Regions from separate parts of the Morganella morganii genome, predicted to be linked through region 3. Evidence: predicted binding sites of a transcription regulator. Region 3 holds the regulator's gene; each other region holds the start of a gene.
What was found. Region 3 encodes PurR, which represses purine synthesis genes. Its sites were predicted from a motif close to CANGCAAACGTTTGCNTG; they were not measured.
Positions count from the first base shown of each region.

Region 1: cvpA (colicin V production protein) is a predicted target of PurR. The motif match lies at 1,722-1,739, and genes of this name have one in related genera.
Region 2: purL (phosphoribosylformylglycinamidine synthase) is a predicted target of PurR. The motif match lies at 1,885-1,902, and genes of this name have one in related genera.

Region 1 is NZ_CP069157.1:1,452,370-1,455,654, reverse strand. It holds gene purF (amidophosphoribosyltransferase) at 1-1,146, opposite strand, end outside; gene cvpA (colicin V production protein) at 1,162-1,668, opposite strand; gene dedD (cell division protein DedD) at 1,848-2,516, opposite strand; gene folC (bifunctional tetrahydrofolate synthase/dihydrofolate synthase) at 2,506-3,285, opposite strand, start outside.
Region 2 is NZ_CP069157.1:2,368,764-2,372,048, reverse strand. It holds gene tadA (tRNA adenosine(34) deaminase TadA) at 1-281, shown strand, start outside; partial or broken gene mltF (membrane-bound lytic murein transglycosylase MltF) at 282-1,722, opposite strand; gene purL (phosphoribosylformylglycinamidine synthase) at 1,984-3,285, shown strand, end outside.
Region 3 is NZ_CP069157.1:1,648,040-1,651,324, forward strand. It holds gene punC (purine nucleoside transporter PunC) at 1-139, opposite strand, end outside; gene punR (DNA-binding transcriptional activator PunR) at 318-1,220, shown strand; gene purR (HTH-type transcriptional repressor PurR) at 1,224-2,249, opposite strand; gene cydH (cytochrome bd-I oxidase subunit CydH) at 2,527-2,610, shown strand; gene sodB (superoxide dismutase [Fe]) at 2,695-3,273, opposite strand.

The sequences.
Region 1 (3,285 bases), 200 kb from region 3:
CAGTTCCACAATCTGCTCTGACGTGGTGCCGCGCACAATGGAATCATCCACCAGCAGCACGTTTTTCCCTTTGAACTCGGTACGGTTGGCATTGAGTTTGCGGCGGACAGATTTTTTCCGCTCCTGCTGACCCGGCATGATAAAAGTGCGTCCCACATAGCGGTTTTTCACAAACCCCTGGCGGTATGGTTTGTTCAGCATATGAGCGATTTCCAGCGCACTGTCCATTGAGGTTTCCGGAATCGGGATCACCACATCGATATCCAGGTCTTCCCACTCGCGGGCAATTTTCGCACCGAGTTTCTGACCCATGCGCAGACGGGCGTTATAGACAGAGACTTTATCGATAACGGAATCCGGACGGGCGAAATAAACAAACTCGAACAGGCACGGTGTCAGTGACGGATTTGCCGCACACTGGCGGGTGTAGAGCTGTCCGGTTTCCGTGATATACACCGCTTCACCAGGTGCCACATCCCGCAGATATTCAAAACCGAGGGTATCCAGTGCGACACTTTCAGACGCGACCATGTACTCTTCACGGCCATCAACCAGAGTACGCTTGCCGAGTACCAGCGGACGGATACCGTTCGGGTCACGGAACGCCAGCAGACCGTGGCCGATAATCAGTGCCACACAGGCATACGCGCCGCGGATTTTGGTGTGCATCGCGCTGACAGCGGCAAAAATATTATCCGGCTCCAGCGGGTGAGCATCAAAGCGATCCAGCTCATACGCCAGCACGTTGAGCAGAATTTCAGAATCGGAGGTGGTATTGACATGACGGCGGGCTGTTTCAAACAGCTGATGTTTCAGCGTGTGCGCATTGGTCAGATTGCCGTTATGCGCCAGAGTGATACCGAACGGTGAATTGACATAAAACGGCTGTGCTTCCGATGCACTGGAGCTGCCTGCGGTCGGGTAGCGGACATGGCCAATCCCGAGTGTGCCTTGCAAACGCAGCATATGGCGGGTTTCGAAAACATCTTTCACCAGTCCGTTGGCTTTACGGAGCCGGAAACCATTGTTACTGTCAATGGTTGCGATACCGGCTGCATCCTGGCCCCGGTGCTGTAACACCGTGAGCGCATCATAAATTGATTGATTGACTTGCGTAAAACCAACGATACCAACAATACCACACATGTAGTTTTTTCCTCATCAGCCGGGCGGAGAAGGAAAATTCTCCGGCAGGAAACTTGACGCATTCTGGAGGTAGTCAAAGAACCACCTGATAACATGACTGAATTGGGGGATGAGTTGTGACTGCTGCCAGTCGCTGCTCTGACTCATCTGCGTGAAGCTGTCGAGGAAGAACAAAATTGCCGCCACGATCAGCACCCCGCGCAGAGCACCAAAACAAACCCCGAGAACACGATCTGTGCCTGATAAGCCTGTCCGCTGAACCAGTGAACCGATAACATGGTTAATCACCGAGCCGACAATCAGTGTCGCAACAAATAAAATCGCAATGGCGATTCCGTTGCGGACCAGCGGGTCATCAAAGCGCGTAAAATAGTCCGCCAGCAGCGGGAAAAACTCGCTGGCCACATAAAACGCACAGACCCAGGTCACTAACGATAAGGCTTCGCGAACGAAACCACGAACCAGGCTGACTAATGCCGAGAAAGCAATAATTGCAATAATTGCGTAATCAATCCAAACCATATCACTATCCAAATTGATGCCCCGGCATCAGTGACGGGCGCATTCTAACAGAAAACGAAAACGTTTGCGTAACGGATTTTTGCTCCATCCGAAAATAAATTGCGGCGAAATAAAAAATTATAATCGCCGCAAAGAGTTAACTGATTTTATTAACGGATATTGCTAATTCCTTAAATTCGCTACGGTTTATAAGACTGCACCCGGCCATCCAGCCCGGTAAGCTGTCTCAGTTCCCCCAGCGAGGACTTCAGCTCGGCCTGCGAGGCTGACGGCCCGACCATAATCAGCGTCAGCTTGCCGCGCGGCACGGTATACACCTGATAACCGGATAACCGCAGTGTGGCGACAATCTCCTCCACCTTACGGGCATTAGATAATGCACCCAGCTGCACAACATAAGCTTGTCCCTGCGGCGCTTTTTCCGGCTTAGGTTCCGGTTTCGGCTCAGGTTTTGGTTCCGGCTCAGGCACCGGCTTAGGTTCCGGTTTCGGCTGCGGTTGTTTATCCGGAATCACCACCGGCGGCAGCGGATCCGCCCCCGGCGGCACATTGGAGGTGGTACTGCCGCCCGCAGACGCTTCCGCAGGGGCTTCTTCCGTCCCGGTTTGTGCCGCTTCGGTAATCATGGCGCTGGATGCCCCTTCTGACGGCATCGTCGGCATAGTCTGATTGATCGGATTCACCGCATCAATCTCATCCTGCTCCCCTTCTTTCGGGATAAGCGGGATGGCTGCGAACTGGTCTTCGTTATATTTCTTATCGCCGTCCAGCAGCACCGGCAGGACAATCACACCTACCGCCACCAGGATAATGGTTCCGACTAAGCGATTCTGAAATTTACTGGCCACCCGCACCTTCCTTCGCTAAAACATCCATAACATGAGCCACTGTGTGGAATGACCCGCACACCACCACGATATCCTCCGGTGAGGCATCACGGCGCGCCTGTTCCCAGGCACTTTCCACATCGGCAAACTGCTGCGGGTTGGTCAGATGCTCCGCCAGCTGTTCAGCCGGGGCTCCGCGCAGTTCGGTCAGCGGCGCGACATACCAGTCTGTCACCTGCTCACCCAGCACAGCCAGGGTACCTTTGATATCTTTGTCGCCCAGCATACCGATCACAGCACGGACACGGCTCTGCGCAGTACGCGGTAACTGTGCCAGTTTTGAGACCAGATAACCGGCGGCATGCGGGTTATGCGCCACATCCAGCACGGTCAGCGGTTGTTGTGAGACAATCTGAAAACGGCCCGGCAGTTGTGCCTGACGCAGCCCGGTATCAATCGCCTCACGGGTGATGGCACGGCCGGTTTTGTCTTTCACCTGACGCAGGTTGTGGATCACCGCAAGGGCAGTCGCGGCATTTGCCAGCGGCACATTCGGCAGCGGCAGATTATCGAGGGTTTCATCCTCACACTGCCACGTCCAGTGGTCGCCCTGCTCTTTGTAAGACCAGTCATCGGCACGGCAGAACAGCGAGGTTTCCAGCTTGTTTGCCACGTCGGCGATGGTATAAGGCGCGTCCGGCTCGCCGATCACCGCCACACAGTGCGGGCGGAAAATTCCGGCTTTCTCACGGGCGATATGCTCGCGGTCAGCGCCGAGCCAGTCGGTGTG
Region 2 (3,285 bases), 720 kb from region 3:
TGTATGTCACCCTCGAACCCTGCATGATGTGTGCCGGGGCACTGATCCACAGCCGGATCAAACGTCTGGTGTACGGCGCGGCAGAGCCGAAAACCGGTGCTGCGGGGTCATTTATTGATTTGCTGACCTTACCGCGTCTCAATCATTATATGGAAGTGACAGGGGGCGTGCTGGGGGAGGAGTGTTCGGCAATGCTCAGTGAATTTTTCCGCCACCGCCGTGCGGAGAAAAAAGCCCTGAAAAAACAGCATGCGGAAAGTCAGAAATCAGAGAATGAGTGATCAGTTTGGTGCGGCAGAGGTCAGAATCTCTGCCGTTTCTTCCTGCGGCTGCTGTAACAGCAGCTCTTCCTGATGTAAATCGAGATAGCCCTGTAAACTGAGCTGGTAACGACGCACCCCTTCCACATAGCGGTAAGCTTCGTAACCGCGCGCATAGCCGTACGGCAGAGACTGATAATAGGCTTTTTTGCTCAGCAGCGGCAGACGGGATTTCACATCCAGCCAACTGTCCGGATCCGCCCCCTGCATCTCGGTCAGTTTGCGGACATCCAGCATATGACCGTAGCCCATATTATAAGCGGCGAGGGCAAACCAGATTTTTTCATCATCGGGGATGGAATCCGGCAGTTTGTCCATCAGGTAATTTATATATGTCCCGCCGCCCTTGATGCTCTGCTCCGGGTCAAGGCGATCCTCAATCCCGAAGAAATCCGCCGTCGGCCGGGTCAGCATCATAATGCCGCGCACGCCGGTCGGTGAGGTGGCGGTCGGGTTCCAGTGTGATTCCTGCCAGGCTATCGCAGCCAGTACCTGCCAGTCCATTTTCCCCGCGTACTTTTCAAACAGCGGGCGGTAAGTGGCCAGTTGGGTGTTGATGGCATTAATAAAGGTTTTGGTATCCACATAATTAAACTGATTCATGTGGCTGAAATACTTCTCTTCCAGACGCGCCAGGGTGTCGGTTTCCCGTGTCTGGTTGAAAAAATCGAGCAGGGCGGCATTCAGGCTGCTGTCTTCACTGCGTTTCAGATACCAGGTCAGCGGCTGGTTTTCTGTGACCTCAAAGGCCACCGTGACATTCGGATGAATATGCTGTTCCTGTGCCACGCTGACAGAATCGCTGACGACATAATCAATCTCACCTTTTGCCAGTCGCTGAAGCAGATGGCTGCTGTTTTTATCGGCAATTTCACGGATATCCAGATCCGGATATTTATCTGCTTTGAGCTGGCGGAGCAGGCGGGCGTGAGCACTGCCGGCTGTGACCCAGACCGGAGAGCCGAGATCGCCCAAATCCCGCGGACGTTTGTTACCCATGCGGTAGAGAAGCTGCTGTGCGACGGTGTAATATGTCGGGCCGCTCAGCGCGTTGTCCAGGCGGTCTTCATTATAGATAAGCCCGGCGGCGAGCAGATCGGCATCATTATTGGCAAGGTCGCTGAACAGGTCATTGACACCGTCGCGTTCCCGCACCACCAGTTTTACCCCGAGGTAGTCCGCGAAACGCTGCGCCAGTTCGTAATCAAAACCGCTGGCCTGTCCCTGCTTATTAAAGCTGATAAGCGGTGATGCCACTGCGCTGACACGCAGTTCCCCCCCGCGCGAGAATACGGTTGAGCTGCGGCTGCTGCGATGGCCAGCTGATATTGATGGCGATCAGCGCCGCCGCGAACAGCGCGACGACGACGATAACGACATAATTTAGCTTTTTATGTACCAAAGGCGCATCTCACCGGTTACACAAAAGGATTCATTCTGAGGCATAAATTACCATGGTTATATTTCCAGTAATCGGACATTTTGCTCAACATTTTGTCACTGTGCAACTTTATTCCGTTTTCCGGGGCTGAAATCCGGAAAAAATCCCCCCGGGAAAAAACGTCACGCAAACGGTTTCGTCGGCGTCAGTATTGCTCTATAATGTGCCCGTTTCCCCTCCGGGCCGATGGCTCTGCGTGTTAAAAAGAGAGAACTGACAACTATGGAAATTTTGCGTGGCTCACCTGTGTTATCTGCGTTTCGCGTATCAAAATTTATCAGCGCGTTCACTGAACACCACCTGCCGGTGACCAACATCTATGCGGAATATGTGCATTTTGCTGATCTTTCCGCACCCCTGACCGACGATGAGCACTCCAAATTACAGCAGTTGCTCCGCTACGGCCCGTCGCTGGCGGAACATGCGCCGGAAGGGATCCTGTTTCTTGTCACGCCGCGCCCGGGAACATTATCTCCCTGGTCATCGAAAGCCACGGATATCGCGCATAACTGCGGTCTGTCAGCCGTTACCCGGCTGGAGCGGGGAATCGCCTACTATATTACTACCACAGGGCTGACAGAGAATGAACATCAGCAACTGAGTGCGCTGTTGCATGACCGCATGACAGAAACGGTTTTCAGTGAACTGTCACAGGCACAGGCGCTGTTTGCCCGTCATGAACCGGCACCGCTGACCGTGATTGACCTCGCGGGTCAGGGCCGCGCGGCACTGGAAAAAGCCAACATTTCGCTGGGGCTGGCGCTGGCGGAAGATGAAATCGATTATCTGGCGGATGCATTCACGAAACTCGGCCGCAATCCGTCCGATGCGGAACTCTATATGTTTGCCCAGGCAAACTCTGAGCACTGCCGCCACAAGATTTTTAATGCTGACTGGGTGATTGACGGCGAAGAACAGCCGAAATCCCTGTTTAAGATGATTAAAAATACCTTCGAGCAGACACCGGATCATGTGCTGTCCGCCTATAAAGATAATGCGGCGGTGATGGAAGGCTCCTCTGCCGGGCGTTTCTTCCCGCAGGGGGAAGACCGCAGTTATCAGTATCATCAGGAAGAAACCCATATCCTGATGAAAGTGGAAACCCATAACCACCCGACCGCCATTTCCCCGTGGCCGGGGGCGGCAACCGGCTCCGGCGGTGAAATTCGTGACGAAGGCGCGACCGGGCGCGGCGCCAAGCCAAAAGCGGGATTAACCGGTTTTTCTGTCTCCAACCTGCGTATCCCGGGCTTTACTCAGCCTTGGGAGCAGGATTTCGGCAGACCGGACCGCATTGTCAGCGCCTATGACATCATGACTGAAGGTCCGCTCGGCGGCGCGGCATTTAATAACGAATTCGGCCGTCCGGCACTGCTCGGCTATTTCCGGACCTATGAAGAGAAAGTCAGCAGCCACAACGGCGAGGAACTGCGCGGTTACCATAAACCCATTATGCTGGCGGGCGGTATCGGTAATATCCGTGCTGATCACGTGCAGAAAGGAGAGATCCCGCCGGGGGCGAAA
Region 3 (3,285 bases):
CCCATAACAGCTGACCGATGGCAAAACCGACCAGGAAGATACTCAGACTGGCGCTGATTGCGCTGGCTGTGGAGTTCAGAGAGTCCTGCATCATACCGAATGCAGGCAGATACATATCAATCGCGAGATAACCCAGCATGCTGAGTCCGGCGAGATAAAAGAGAAAGCCGCGGGAAGGCGATTTATTGACAGTCACAGAGAAATACCTGAATGTTAAATAAGTGTAATGCGTGAGTTAGTATTTTAACTATTCGAGTTTTCCCTTGTAAAACGTTATTATTTGCACACTGCTGTGAAATTTTTTGAAAGGAAGGATTATGTGGTCAGAATATACGCTGGATGTGGTGGATGCTGTGGCGCGGACAGGCAGTTTCAGTGCGGCGGCAGAGGAACTGCACCGGGTGCCTTCTGCCATCAGCTACAGTGTCCGCCAGCTGGAAGAGTGGCTGGCGGTTCCGCTGTTTGAACGGCGTCACCGCGATGTTGAACTGACACCTGCCGGGGCGTTGTTTGTCAAAGAAGCGCGTGATGTCATCAAAAAAATGAAATCCACACGTCACCAGTGCCAGATGATTGCCAACGGCTGGCGCGGACAATTCAGCATCGCCGTTGACTGTATCGTAAAACCGGAACGGATAACGCGACTTCTGCTGGATTTTTATCATCATTTCCCGGATATCGAGTTGTATATTTATCCGGAAGTGTTTAACGGGGTGTGGGATGCGCTGGTGGACAGACGGGTGGACGTGGCAATCGGTGCGACACGCGCATCTCCTATCGGTGAGCGCTACAATTTCCGCGATATGGGCTTTATGCCGTGGCGTGCGGTAGTCAGTCCGGATCATCCGCTGGCCTCTGCCGGTCATGTCCTGACCAATGAGGAGATGGTGCCGTACCCGAGTTTGTGTCTGGAAGATACCTCACGTTCTCTGCCGAAACGCGATACGTGGGCACTGGATAATCAGCGCCGCCTGGTGGTGCCGGACTGGGATCGCGGAATTGCCTGTGTGGAATCGGGATTGTGTGTGGCAATGATGCCGGCGCACCGCGCCGATCCGCTGATTAAAGCGGGGCGGCTGGCAGCACTGAAGATAGAGCAGCCATTGCCGGACAGCCCGTGCTGTATCACCTGGGTGGATAAAGACACCTCTCCGGCACTGAGCTGGCTGCTCGATTATCTCGGGGACAGCAACACGCTCAATGCCGAATGGCTGCGCTGATCCTCAGCGGCGGTAATCGATAAACGGACCATCCGCTACAGAGCGGCGTTCCACCAGGCGCGGATGCACCTCAATGGTCTGCGCATCTTCGCGTTTGTTGACGATGCGGTCGAGCAGCATGGTCAGTGCCATTTGTCCCAGCCGCTCTTTCGGCTGGTGGATGGTGGTCAGGGCAGGGGTAAAGTAACGGGCGTTACGGATATTGTCATACCCGATCACAGAAATATCCTGCGGCACGCGCAGACCCATTTCATCAGCCGCGCAAATTGCGCCCATCGCCATAGCATCACCGCCGCAGAATACCGCTGTCGGGCGCTGTTTGCCGGATAAAATCTGTGTCATGGCCTGATAACCGGAATCCGGTTCAAAATCGCCCTGGACAATCCATTCATCGCGCACCGTAATACCTGCTTCTTTCATGGCTTTGCGGAATCCTTCCAGACGGTTGCCGCCGGTGTTCCGCTCAAGCGGCCCCGGAATAACCGCGATATCACGGTGTCCGCGTTCAATCAGATAACGGCCGGCGAGATAACCGCCGTGCAGGGCGTTATCAATGATCGCATCGGTGAAATCCCCGCGCGCTTTGCCCCAGTCCATCACCACCATCGGGATATTGCGGTAGCCTTCCAGCATGGCAATCAGCTGATCCGGGTACTCTGAACACATCACCAGCAGACCATCGACACGTTTCTGTGCCAGCATCGCCAGGTAGGCTTTCTGTTTGTCAGGATTATTGTGAGAGTTGCACAGCACCAGGGTATACCCTTTGCTGTAGCAGCTGTTTTCCACCGCCTCAATCACTTCCGCAAAATACGGCGCTTCACTGGAGGTGGCCAGCAGCCCGATGGACTTGGTGTTATTGACTTTCAGACTGCGCGCCACGGCGCTCGGTGAATAGTGCAGTTCTTTGATAGCAGCCCAGACAGCCGCCTTCGTTTCTTCCGCAACGAAACGGGTATTATTAATGACATGGGAGACGGTTGTGGTGGAGACGCCCGAGCGCTTAGCCACATCTTTAATCGTTGCCATGATGAAAACAACTCCTGACCTGCCGGTCTGTATTTTATTATTCGGTTAATCGATTGCTATTATAGTGCCATTATGCGGTAACAATAGAAAAATTTCTGTAAAAACAGGCATTGTTGTCTGATCCGGGTCAAAAGTAAAAAATATTACCTGTGCTATGGTTATTGATATGGTCAGCTATTCGGGTTTTCCGGTCAGACCATCCGTTTTAATTAATTTGATGATTCAGGATGTCAGGTAATCATCATCAGGTCACTAAGCAGCTATTTTGGAGATAAGAATGGATACAGATCTGAAATATGGTTTGTCAACCGCGGTTGCAGCACTGGTTATGATCGTATTATTTGCAACAATGCTTTTCTGATTCACCCCTTACAGTACAAAAGGGCGGAAAATTCCGCCCTTTTTTGATCAACTGTATTGTGTTACCGGATAATGTGTTTCCGGATTACGCCAGGTTTTCTTCCGCAAATTTCCAGTTCACTAATGCCCAGAAGTTTTCCAGGTATTTAGGACGGGCATTACGGTAGTCGATATAATAAGCGTGTTCCCAGACATCAACGGTTAAGATTGGTTTGTCGTTACCGCTGACCGGGGTTGCCGCGTTAGAGGTATTGACGATAGCCAGGCTGCCGTCTGCTTTTTTCACCAGCCATGTCCAGCCGGAACCGAAGTTTTTCACTGCGGAATCGGTAAACTGCTGTTTGAATTCGGCAAATGAACCGAACGCTTTGTTAATCACGTCAGCAATTTTACCGGTTGGTTCGCCACCGGCATTTGGTGCCAGGCAGTGCCAGTAGAACGTGTGGTTCCAGACCTGAGCAGCGTTATTGAAGATACCGGCATCAGAGGTTTTGATAATCTCTTCCAGTGATTTACCTTCAAATGCGGTGCCTTTGATCAGGTTATTCAGATTAACCACATAGGTGTTGTGGTGTTTGCCGTAGTGGTATTCCAGTGTTTCTTCAGAAATATAGGGCGCTAATGCATTTTTTGCATAAGGCAGTGCAGGTAATTCAAACGACATTGCATTCTCCTT